Regions from separate parts of the Sphingomonas sp. CARO-RG-8B-R24-01 genome, predicted to be linked through region 2. Evidence: predicted binding sites of a transcription regulator. Region 2 holds the regulator's gene; each other region holds the start of a gene.

Region 1 (3,277 bases), on a different contig from region 2:
TCGGCAGCACCGCGCCATCGCGCGCGGGGTTGAGGAACTTGTTGCCGTGCCAGCTCGCCGCCAGCGCGCCCGTCTCCGCCTCGCCGTCGCCAATCACGCAAGCGACGACCAGATCGGGATTGTCGAACGCCGCGCCGTACGCATGCGCGAGCGAATAGCCGAGCTCGCCGCCTTCGTGGATCGACCCCGGCGTTTCGGGCGCCACATGGCTGGGGATGCCACCCGGCCAGGAGAATTGGCGGAACAGCCGGTCCATCCCGCCACGACTCCGCTCGATCGCGGGATAGCGCTCGGTGTACGAGCCTTCGAGATAGGTGTTGGCGACGATGCCGGGGCCGCCATGCCCGGGGCCGACGATCAGGATCATGTCGAGATCGCGCTCCACGATCACGCGGTTGAGATGGACGTACAGCAGGTTGAGCCCCGGCGTCGTCCCCCAATGCCCCAGCAGCCGGGTCTTGACGTCGGAGATCGCGAGCGGCTGATCGAGCAAGGGGTTGGAGCGCAGGTAGATTTGCCCGACTGACAGGTAATTGGCCGCGCGCCAATAGCCGTGCATCCGCCGCAGCAGATCGGGCGAGAGCGGCGCTTCCGGGGGCGGGACCGAGGCGATGGGGTCGGTCATGCGGGTTCCTGTCGATGGCTGGCCCTGTCCTTGCGCGTTCGGCACGGGCGCGTCTCTGGAGGAAACTACGTAGCGTGCGGCGCGCATTCCCTTGGCGGGCAGGCTGCCCTAGGGAACGGAAATGCCCGCGCAATTCCCCTGGCAATTCGGCTCCGTGCTGCCGTGGCTCGACCTGTTCGGGATCGCGGTGTTCGCGATCACCGGCGCGCTCGCCGCGATCCGGCATCGGCAGACGCTCGTCACCGCGACCTTCTTCGCGCTGATCACCGGAACCGGCGGCGGATCGGTGCGCGATCTGCTGATTGGCGCGCCGGTGTTCTGGGTGCACGACCGGCTCGTCGCGGGGACGTGCCTCGCGGTCGCGGTGTTGGTGTGGACGACTCCGCAACGCTGGTGGAAGGGCACCGCGCTCGACTGGCTCGATGCGGTGGGCCTGGCGGCGTATGCGGTGTTCGGCGCGGCCAAGGCGCTCGCGTTCGGCATCCCCCCCGTCCCCGCCGCCTTGATGGGCGTGGTGACCGCGTGCGTCGGCGGGATCATCCGCGACGTGCTCGCCGGCGAACCGTCGATCCTGATGCGGCCGGAGCTTTATGTGACGGCGGCGGCGCTCGCGGCGGGGCTGTATGTGGTGCTGGTGACGGTGGGGGTGTCACCCAACCTCGCCGCGCCGGTGGCGGCGGTTTGCGGCTTTGCGCTGCGGGCTGCGGCGATCCATTTTAGGCTGGCGCTACCCGCCTACGGCAAAGCCCCCGATTAACCCACCCGTGGACGGCTCGGCGCAAGGGAACCCTCGTAACCGGCCGCGCGCTTCCCTATCTCATCCTCTGGCGCTTCCATCAGAACAGAAGTAGAACTCGCTTTTATGCTGACTCATATTTCCGTGCGCGGCGCGCGCGAGCACAATCTCAAGGACGTGTCGGTCGATATCCCGCGCGATACGCTGACGGTCATCACCGGCCTGTCGGGGAGCGGCAAGTCGAGCCTCGCGTTCGACACGATCTACGCCGAGGGGCAGCGCCGCTACGTCGAGTCGCTCAGCGCCTACGCCCGCCAGTTCCTCGAACTGATGCAGAAGCCCGACGTCGACCATATCGAGGGCCTCTCCCCTGCGATCAGCATCGAGCAGAAGACCACCAGCCGCAACCCGCGCTCGACCGTCGCGACCGTCACCGAGATCTACGATTACATGCGCCTGCTGTGGGCGCGCGTCGGCATCCCGTATTCCCCCGCGACCGGCGAGCCGATCGCCGCGCAGACCGTCAGCCAGATGGTCGACCGCGTCATGGCGCTCCCCGAGGGCACGCGGCTCTACCTGCTCGCGCCGGTCGTCCGCGGGCGCAAGGGCGAGTATAAGAAGGAGCTGCTCGAATGGCAGAAGGCGGGGTTCACCCGCGTCCGCATCGACGGCGAGATCCATGAGATCGACGAAGCCCCCGCGATCGACAAGAAGTTCAAGCACGACCTCGAGGTCGTCGTCGACCGCCTCGTCATCGGTCCCGACATCGCGACGCGCCTCGCGGAAAGCTTCGAGGCCGCGCTGAAACTCGCCGACGGACTGGCGTATGTCGACCCGGCCGATCCGGTCGAGGTCCATACCCCCAAGCAGGAAGTCCTCGGCGACAACGCGCCCCCCGGCCGCATCGTGTTCAGCGAAAAGTTCGCCTGCCCGATCTCGGGCTTCACGATCGCCGAGATCGAACCGCGGCTGTTCTCGTTCAACGCCCCCCAGGGCGCCTGCCCCGCATGCGACGGGCTCGGCGAGAAACTGCTGTTCGACGAGGATCTCGTCGTCCCCAACCATGCGCTCAGCATCAAGAAGGGCGCGGTCGTGCCGTGGGCGAAGTCCAATCCTCCGTCGCCCTATTACATGCAGGTCCTCGGCAGCCTCGCGCGCGAATTCGACTTCAGCCTGGAAACCCCCTGGGAAGACCTGCCGGACGAGGCACAGCGCACGATCCTCCACGGCACCAAGGGCAAGCCCGTCACGCTGACCTTCATCGACGGCAAGAAGTCGTACGACGTCAAGAAGCCGTTCGAAGGCGTGATCGGCAACCTCAACCGCCGGATGCTCTCGACCGAGAGCGCGTGGATGCGCGAGGAACTCAACAAATATCAGAGCGCCGCCCCGTGCGAAGTCTGCCACGGCGGCCGCCTCAAGCCCGAGGCGCTCGCGGTCAAGATCGGGATGCGTGACATCTCGAGCGTCACGCGCCTGTCGGTCGTCGATGCGCTCACCTGGTTCGAACAGGTCCCCGCCGACCTCAGCGACCAGCAACGCGCGATCGCCGAGCGGATCCTCAAGGAAATCCTCGAGCGCCTCGGCTTCCTCAATAACGTCGGGCTCGACTATCTCAACCTCGATCGCACCTCGGGCACGCTGTCGGGCGGGGAATCGCAGCGCATCCGGCTCGCGTCGCAAATCGGCAGCGGGCTTTCGGGCGTGCTCTACGTGCTCGACGAGCCATCGATCGGGCTCCACCAGCGCGACAACGACATGCTGCTCAAGACGCTGCGGCGCCTCCGCGATCTCGGCAACACCGTGCTGGTGGTCGAGCATGACGAGGATGCGATCCGCACCGCCGATTACGTCATCGACATGGGGCCGGGCGCGGGCGTGCGCGGCGGGCATATCGTCGCGCAGGGCACGTTCGA
Region 2 (3,277 bases):
AGGAGCGGGCCGGAGGCGGCGGGGCGGGGGGCATTGCGGCCGCCTTGGCGACCGGGGACCAGGGATCGATTCCGCTGGACGATACCGAGGCGATGCGGCGCTCCGGCCTCGCCCATCTCCTGTCGGTCAGTGGGCTCCACATCAGCGCAGCGGTTGCCGCGACGATGATCCTCGTCACGCGCCTGTTGGCGCTGTCTCCGTGGCTGGCCCTGCGTCTGCGATTGCCGTTCGTGCCGGCGCGGCGGGGGCCGTGGTCGCGATCGGCTATACTTTGCTGACAGGCGCCGAGGTTCCGACGATACGTTCCTGTGTCGCATCATTGTGCGTCCTGGTCGCGCTCGCCCTCGGGCGCGAAGCGCTGACCTTGCGGCTGGTCGCGGCGGGCGCGGTGGTGGTCCTGCTGCTATACCCCGAATCCCTGTCGGGCCCGAGCTTCCAGCTGTCCTTTGCAGCGGTCGCGTCGATCATCGCCTGGAACGACCATCCCGGTATCCGGGCGCTGGTCGCAGCCCGGGAGGAGCCGCGCCTGAAGCATCTGCTGCGTAGCACGGGATCCTTGCTGATGACCGGGCTGGTGGTCGAAGCCGCGTTGTTGCCGATCTCGCTGTTCCATTTCCAGAAGGCGGGGGTCTACGGAGCGGTCGCGAATATCGTCGCCATCCCGCTGACAACGTTCGTCGTCATGCCGCTGGAGGCCGCCGCCCTATTGCTCGACACGATCGGTGCCGGACAACCGTTCTGGTGGGCCACCCGGCTCGCGCTCGACGCATTGCTCTGGATTGCAAGGACAACGGCGGCGATCCCCGGCTCGGTCGCGCCCTTGCCGGCCATGCCGGCGGGCGCTTATGCGGCAATGGTCGCGGGCGGCCTGTGGATCGCCCTGTGGCGGACCCGATGGCGACGGCTCGGCGTCGTTCCGCTGCTGACCGGTGCGTTATGGGCGTTCCTGACGCCCGCTCCCGACCTGTTGGTGACGGGAGATGGACGGCATGTCGCGATCCGAACCCAGGCGGGGGACGTCGCGCTGCTGCGGGATCGAACCGGCGACTATACCGCCGACATGATGGCGCAAAGCGGCGGGACGGCGGGGTTGCCGGTGTTATGGTCCGATCAGCGCGACGCGCGTTGCAGCCGCGACCTGTGCATGGCCACCCGCATCATCGGCGCTCGACGCTGGACCATTCTGGCGACGCGTAGCCCGTACCTCGTCCCGATCGACGACTTTATCCGAGCCTGCGCACGTGCCGATATCGTCATCAGCGACCGATGGCTGTCCCGACGGTGCCGTCCGCGCTGGCTGCGGCTGGATCGATCCACCCTGACGCAGACGGGCGGAGTCGCGATTACCTTCCACCCCGCTGCCCCGTGGTCAGCGGCCAGCGCAACGGTTCGCACCGTGCGCACGCCCGGCGACCGGCACCCGTGGATTACGATCCCAGCAGATCGGGTGCCGATCCGTCACGGTCGACGGAGGGCCACCGACCGTCCTGCAGGAACGCAGGATCCAGCGCGCGATTAGTCGTAGCGGCGCAGCAAGCCAGCCAGCTTGCCCTGCACGCGCACCTGGGCCGGCGTATACCGCTGCGGATCATAGGAACGATTGGCCGGGTCGAGCCGGACCATCGCTCCCTCGCGTCGGAAGAATTTGAGCGTTGCCTCGCTGTCGTCGATCAGCGCCACGACGATCTCGCCATCCCGCGCGACGTCCTGGCGTTTGATCAGCGCGTAATCGCCGTCGAGGATCCCCGCCTCGACCATCGAATCGCCTGCGACTTCCAAGGCATAATGTTCGCCGCCGCCCAGCAATGCCGCCGGCACGGCGAGCATGGAGGCGCCCTCGAACGCCTCGATCGGCACGCCGGCTGCGATCCGTCCGTGAAGCGGGATCTCGATCACGTCGTTCGCTGGATTGGGCAGCGGCCGCACGTTCGCCGGCGGCGCTTCCGGTGCTGCGCGTGTCGGGGTCTTGGCGCCCCGCTCGGGCATCTTGAGCACTTCGAGCGCACGGGCGCGGTTGGGCAGCCGACGGATGAACGCCCGTTCCTCGAGCGCGCTGATCAGACGGTGCACGCCCGACTTCGACTTGAGATCGAGCGCTTCCTTCATTTCCTCGAATGAGGGCGAGACGCCTGTCTCCTCCAGCCGGTCGTTGATGAAGCAGATCAGCTCATGCTGTTTGCGCGTTAGCATCCCGGGCCCTTTCGTCGGAACAGACTGCGAACCTATACGGAACAGAAAGGCGGGCGTCAAGCGATCGGCAGGATTTCCACCGAGTCCCCGGCAGCGGCCGCCGGCGCATGGGGCGCGCGGATGATCAGACAGTCAGCGCCCGCCAGCGTCGCCAGCAGCGATGAATCCTGTTGGTCGGCGGGGTAGACCCGCCCAGCACGCGTCGTCGCGCGCATGTAATCCTGGCGACGGTCGTTTTCCTTGAGGGGCGCGCCCAGGATGCCCGGATAGGCCATCGGGCGGGGATCGCGCGCGCCGGCCATCGCGGCGATCAGCGGCTTCAGGAAGATCGCGCCCGTTACGAACGCCGACACCGGGTTCCCGGGCAGGCCGAGCACGAGCATTTCCCCGATCTTGCCCGCGAGCATCGGCTTGCCGGGACGCAGCGCGATCCGCCAGAAATCGATCGACCCGCCGGCCGCGGCCAGGGCGGGCCGGATGAGATCGTGATCCCCCACCGATGCGCCGCCGGTGGTCACCAGAATATCGGCGTCTACCCCTACGAAGGCGTCGGTGATCGTCTCCAGCCGGTCGGGCAGGATGCCGAGGTCGATAATATCGACCGGCAAATCCGCGAGCATCGCAGCGAGCATGACCCCGTTGGACTCCGGAAGCGTACCATCCTCCAAGGGCGACCCCGGCAGGGTGAGCTCGTCACCGCTTGCGACGATCGCGACCCGAATTCGGCGGGCGACAAGCAGGTCGCCATGGCCCCCGCTGGCCGCGAGTGCGATCCGCGCCGGGCTCAGCCGATCGCCCCGATCGATGAGCACGTCGCCGAGACGGAAATCGATGCCTGCCAGCCGGATGTTCCCGCCACGGGCGGGGCCGGCACCCGATCGGCGGACGGCATCGCCATCGCGCTCGGCCTCCTCCTGGATGAGCACCGCGTCGGCACCGGCGGGCAGCGCGGCTCCGGTAAAGATCCGGACGGTCTCGCCCGCATTCAGCGCGCCGTCGAAGGGATGGCCCGCCGCGCTTTCTCCGATCAGGCGAAGCGGCCCGCCCAGATCATCGTAGCGAACCGCATAGCCGTCCATGGCGGAAA
Region 3 (3,277 bases), on a different contig from region 2:
ATTGGCGCGCCCGGCAGTTCAACGCGGACTGGCGATCCCCGCGCGCGCGTGACCGGGGACCATCGGAGCCGGATCCGGATCCGGATCCGGTGAATCAAGGATCGCGGCGATCTCATCTGCAAGGGTACGGATCGTCGCGACCAGCTCCGGCATGTCGACGCGGCGCGCCGCCGGGTCGAGCGCGCACAGCGTACCGAAGAACGCCCCGTCCGACAGCGTGATCGGCACTGCCAGATAGCTCTCGAATCCGTAAAGGATCGGGGTGGGATGGCTGCGCCAATAGCCATCGGCCGACGCGCAATCGAAGACGATGGCTTGGCCGGTAAGGCGAATATCGTTGCAGATCGTGGTCTTGAGGTCGAGTTCCTCGCCGGCGTCCAAACCGAACTCGATCTGGTCGAGGACGTGGCAGGCAATCCAGCGATCGTCGGTCACACGCGCGACCGCGGCGAAGCCCATCCCGGTAAGGTCGCACACGTGGCGCAGGATCGCGGCAATGCGCGGATTTCCTGCCAACGCGACGCATTTCTCGGCCAGTGTATGCATCGTGTTTCCCCGCCCTGATCCATACCGTGTTTTGCGGGCGCCACAAGGCAGGGGGCAAGCTGGCGTCGCCGCGATCAGGCGGCGGCGTGAAGCGCCGCAAATGCGGTGAATTCGGCGCGCAGGATGACATCGTCGATCGGCTCGACCAGCCGCCCTACGATGGCTGGCAGGTTGCCGGGACGGCCCCCATCGTCGATCCCGCCGAGGTTGACCGCGCGATACCCCATCGACCATGCACCGAACGTCCGAGCCTCGATCGTCTTTCGCGACAAGCGTACCACGGCGAAATGGCGGTCGTCGCGCGAAATCCGGTCATAGACGCTGGCGACCGCATCGTCCGGCCCTTCGAGGACCTGCAGAAAGCGCCGACCTCCCACGATCAGCAAGCCGGTGACACCGACGGCGGCATTGTTGCGCCGCGAAATCCGCAGGATGCCATCCAGGGATGCGTCATCGAGCTTTTCGCGGGCAGTGCTGATGTAGAGGATACGCTGCATGAGGGAACTCCGGTGTGAACGCTCCCAAAATCCGATTTAACGACGAATCTTTCGTTAATTTCGAAGCAATTATCACATAGATTTAGGTTGCTTGCCCCTTTCTCGACCGAGCTCCCTGCGCAAACCCTGTTCCCTTAACGTTCCTGATCACGTACATTGCCCTCATGGCAAAACCTCAGAAGCGCTACGTCTGCCAATCCTGTGGGTCGGTGTCGCACCGTTGGGCCGGGCAGTGCGGCGACTGTTCCGAATGGAATACGATGGTCGAGGACGCGGGCGCGAATGTCACGCCGTTCCAGGCCAAGCATAATCTGATGGGTGGCGGGCGATCGATCCAGCTCGTCGGGCTCGATGCGGAAATTACGCTGCCCGATCGTCTGGCGTCGGGCATTGCCGAGCTGGACCGGGCACTTGGCGGCGGGTTCGTCGAAGGCTCGGCGACGTTGATCGGTGGCGACCCCGGCATCGGGAAGTCCACGCTGTTGTTGCAGGCGGCGGCGAAGATGGCGTTGGCGGGGCTGCCGGTGGCCTATGTCTCCGGCGAGGAAGCGGCGGACCAGGTGCGCCTGCGCGCGCGACGGCTCGGTCTCGGGTCGGCTCCGGTCATGCTCGCCGCGGCGACATCGGTCCGCGATATCCTGACGACCCTGTCGCAAGCGACCCCGCCCGCGCTGCTGGTGATCGATTCGATCCAGACGATGCACTCCGACCTGATCGAGGGTGCCCCCGGAACGGTAAGCCAGGTACGCGCGTCGGCGCAGGAACTGATCCGCTTTGCCAAGGAGCGCGGCACCGCGGTGGTGCTCGTCGGTCATGTCACGAAGGACGGCAGTATCGCCGGTCCGCGCGTGCTGGAGCATATGGTCGATACGGTGCTGAGCTTCGAGGGCGAGCGGAGCCATCAATATCGCATCCTACGGGCGATCAAGAACCGCTTCGGCGGGACCGACGAGATCGGTGTTTTCGCGATGGTCGCCGAAGGGCTGACGGAAATCGGCAATCCGTCGGCGCTGTTCCTGACCCAGCGCGAGGAAGGCGTGACCGGGACGACCGTGTTCCCGGCGCTGGAGGGCACGCGTCCGGTATTGGTCGAGATACAGGCGCTGGTCGTCCGTCTCGCGAGCGGCGCGACGCCGCGGCGTGCTGTGGTCGGGTGGGACAGTGGGCGGCTGGCGATGGTGCTGGCGGTGCTCGAGGCGCGATGCGGGCTGAGTTTTTCAGCCTGCGAAGTCTATCTCAACATCGCGGGCGGGTATCGCGTCCAGGATCCGGCAGCGGATCTCGCGGTTGCCGCCGCCCTGGTTTCCGCATTGAGCGAACGACCCGTGCCCGCCGACGCGGTGGCGTTCGGTGAAATCGCATTGTCGGGTGAGATCCGCCCGGTCGCGCATTCGCCCCTGCGGTTGAAGGAAGCGGGGAAGCTCGGCTTCGAACGCGCTTTGCTGCCGTCGGCGGTGAACGACGACAAGAGCGGACTTACGCTGACCGGCTTTCGCACGCTCGGTGGGTTCGTCGAGCATATGCTGGGGAAATAGCGTGGGATGCGGCGCGTCGTGCGCATGGTCTGGGCGAGGGGGCGGGTAATCGGTCGCGATGCCGCGCGCATCGCGCTCGACTTTGGCGGCCCGCTCCGGATATGGCCTCGAGGATGAACCTCACCGCACTCGACATCGTAGTCCTTATCGTGGTCGGCGGCGCGGCGGTGCTGGGCATCGTGCGCGGCTTCGTGACGGAAGTGCTGTCGCTGTTCGCCTGGGTTGCGATCATTTTTGCGATCAAGTTGTTTCACGTTCCGTTGACGCATGCGCTGACCGGCATGATTGGAACGACCGCGGGTGCGGCGGTGCTTGCCTTTGCGATCCTGGCGGGCGGGACGTATTTCGGAGGGCGCATGGTGGCCAATGCGATTGGTGCCCGGACGCGCGACTCGGTCGTCGGACCGATCGATCGCGCGCTCGGCTTCGGTTTCGGTGCGCTGAAGGGCCTGATACTGGCGAGCCTCGGGTTTCTGCTGGTCGTGCTGGTGACCGACACGATGGGCGGTGGTCCAGCGCACCGGCCGGTCTGGCTGAAATCCGCGCGCGTCTATCCGCTACTCAACATCACGAGCGCGGGTATCGCGGATTTCGTCGATCGCCGTCGCAAGGGCCTTCCCCTGTTCGAACCGACGCTGGGACGCACGACCCCCGCCCAGCCGACGAATGATGCCAAACAGGGTGACTGAGCCGGCTGCG

What was found. Region 2 encodes LexA, which represses DNA repair genes until DNA is damaged. Its sites were predicted from a motif close to GTTCCNCNCTTGTTCT; they were not measured.
Region 1: the regulator LexA is predicted to act here: its motif matches at 1,464-1,479, upstream of uvrA (excinuclease ABC subunit UvrA).
Region 3: the regulator LexA is predicted to act here: its motif matches at 1,172-1,187, upstream of radA (DNA repair protein RadA).

Annotation. Positions count from the first base shown of each region.
Region 1 covers NZ_JAKNQI010000003.1:65,985-69,261, reverse strand. The annotation lists gene L8G49_RS08210 (phosphoketolase family protein) at 1-625, opposite strand, end outside; gene L8G49_RS08205 (trimeric intracellular cation channel family protein) at 747-1,382, shown strand; gene uvrA (excinuclease ABC subunit UvrA) at 1,488-3,277, shown strand, end outside.
Region 2 covers NZ_JAKNQI010000005.1:79,552-82,828, forward strand. The annotation lists gene L8G49_RS21010 (ComEC/Rec2 family competence protein) at 1-278, shown strand, start outside; gene L8G49_RS11555 (ComEC/Rec2 family competence protein) at 200-1,519, shown strand; gene lexA (transcriptional repressor LexA) at 1,516-2,190, opposite strand; gene glp (gephyrin-like molybdotransferase Glp) at 2,247-3,277, opposite strand, start outside.
Region 3 covers NZ_JAKNQI010000001.1:321,651-324,927, reverse strand. The annotation lists gene L8G49_RS01440 (glutathione binding-like protein) at 1-52, shown strand, start outside; gene L8G49_RS01435 (GAF domain-containing protein) at 19-546, opposite strand; gene L8G49_RS01430 (BLUF domain-containing protein) at 621-1,043, opposite strand; gene radA (DNA repair protein RadA) at 1,208-2,578, shown strand; gene L8G49_RS01420 (CvpA family protein) at 2,692-3,267, shown strand.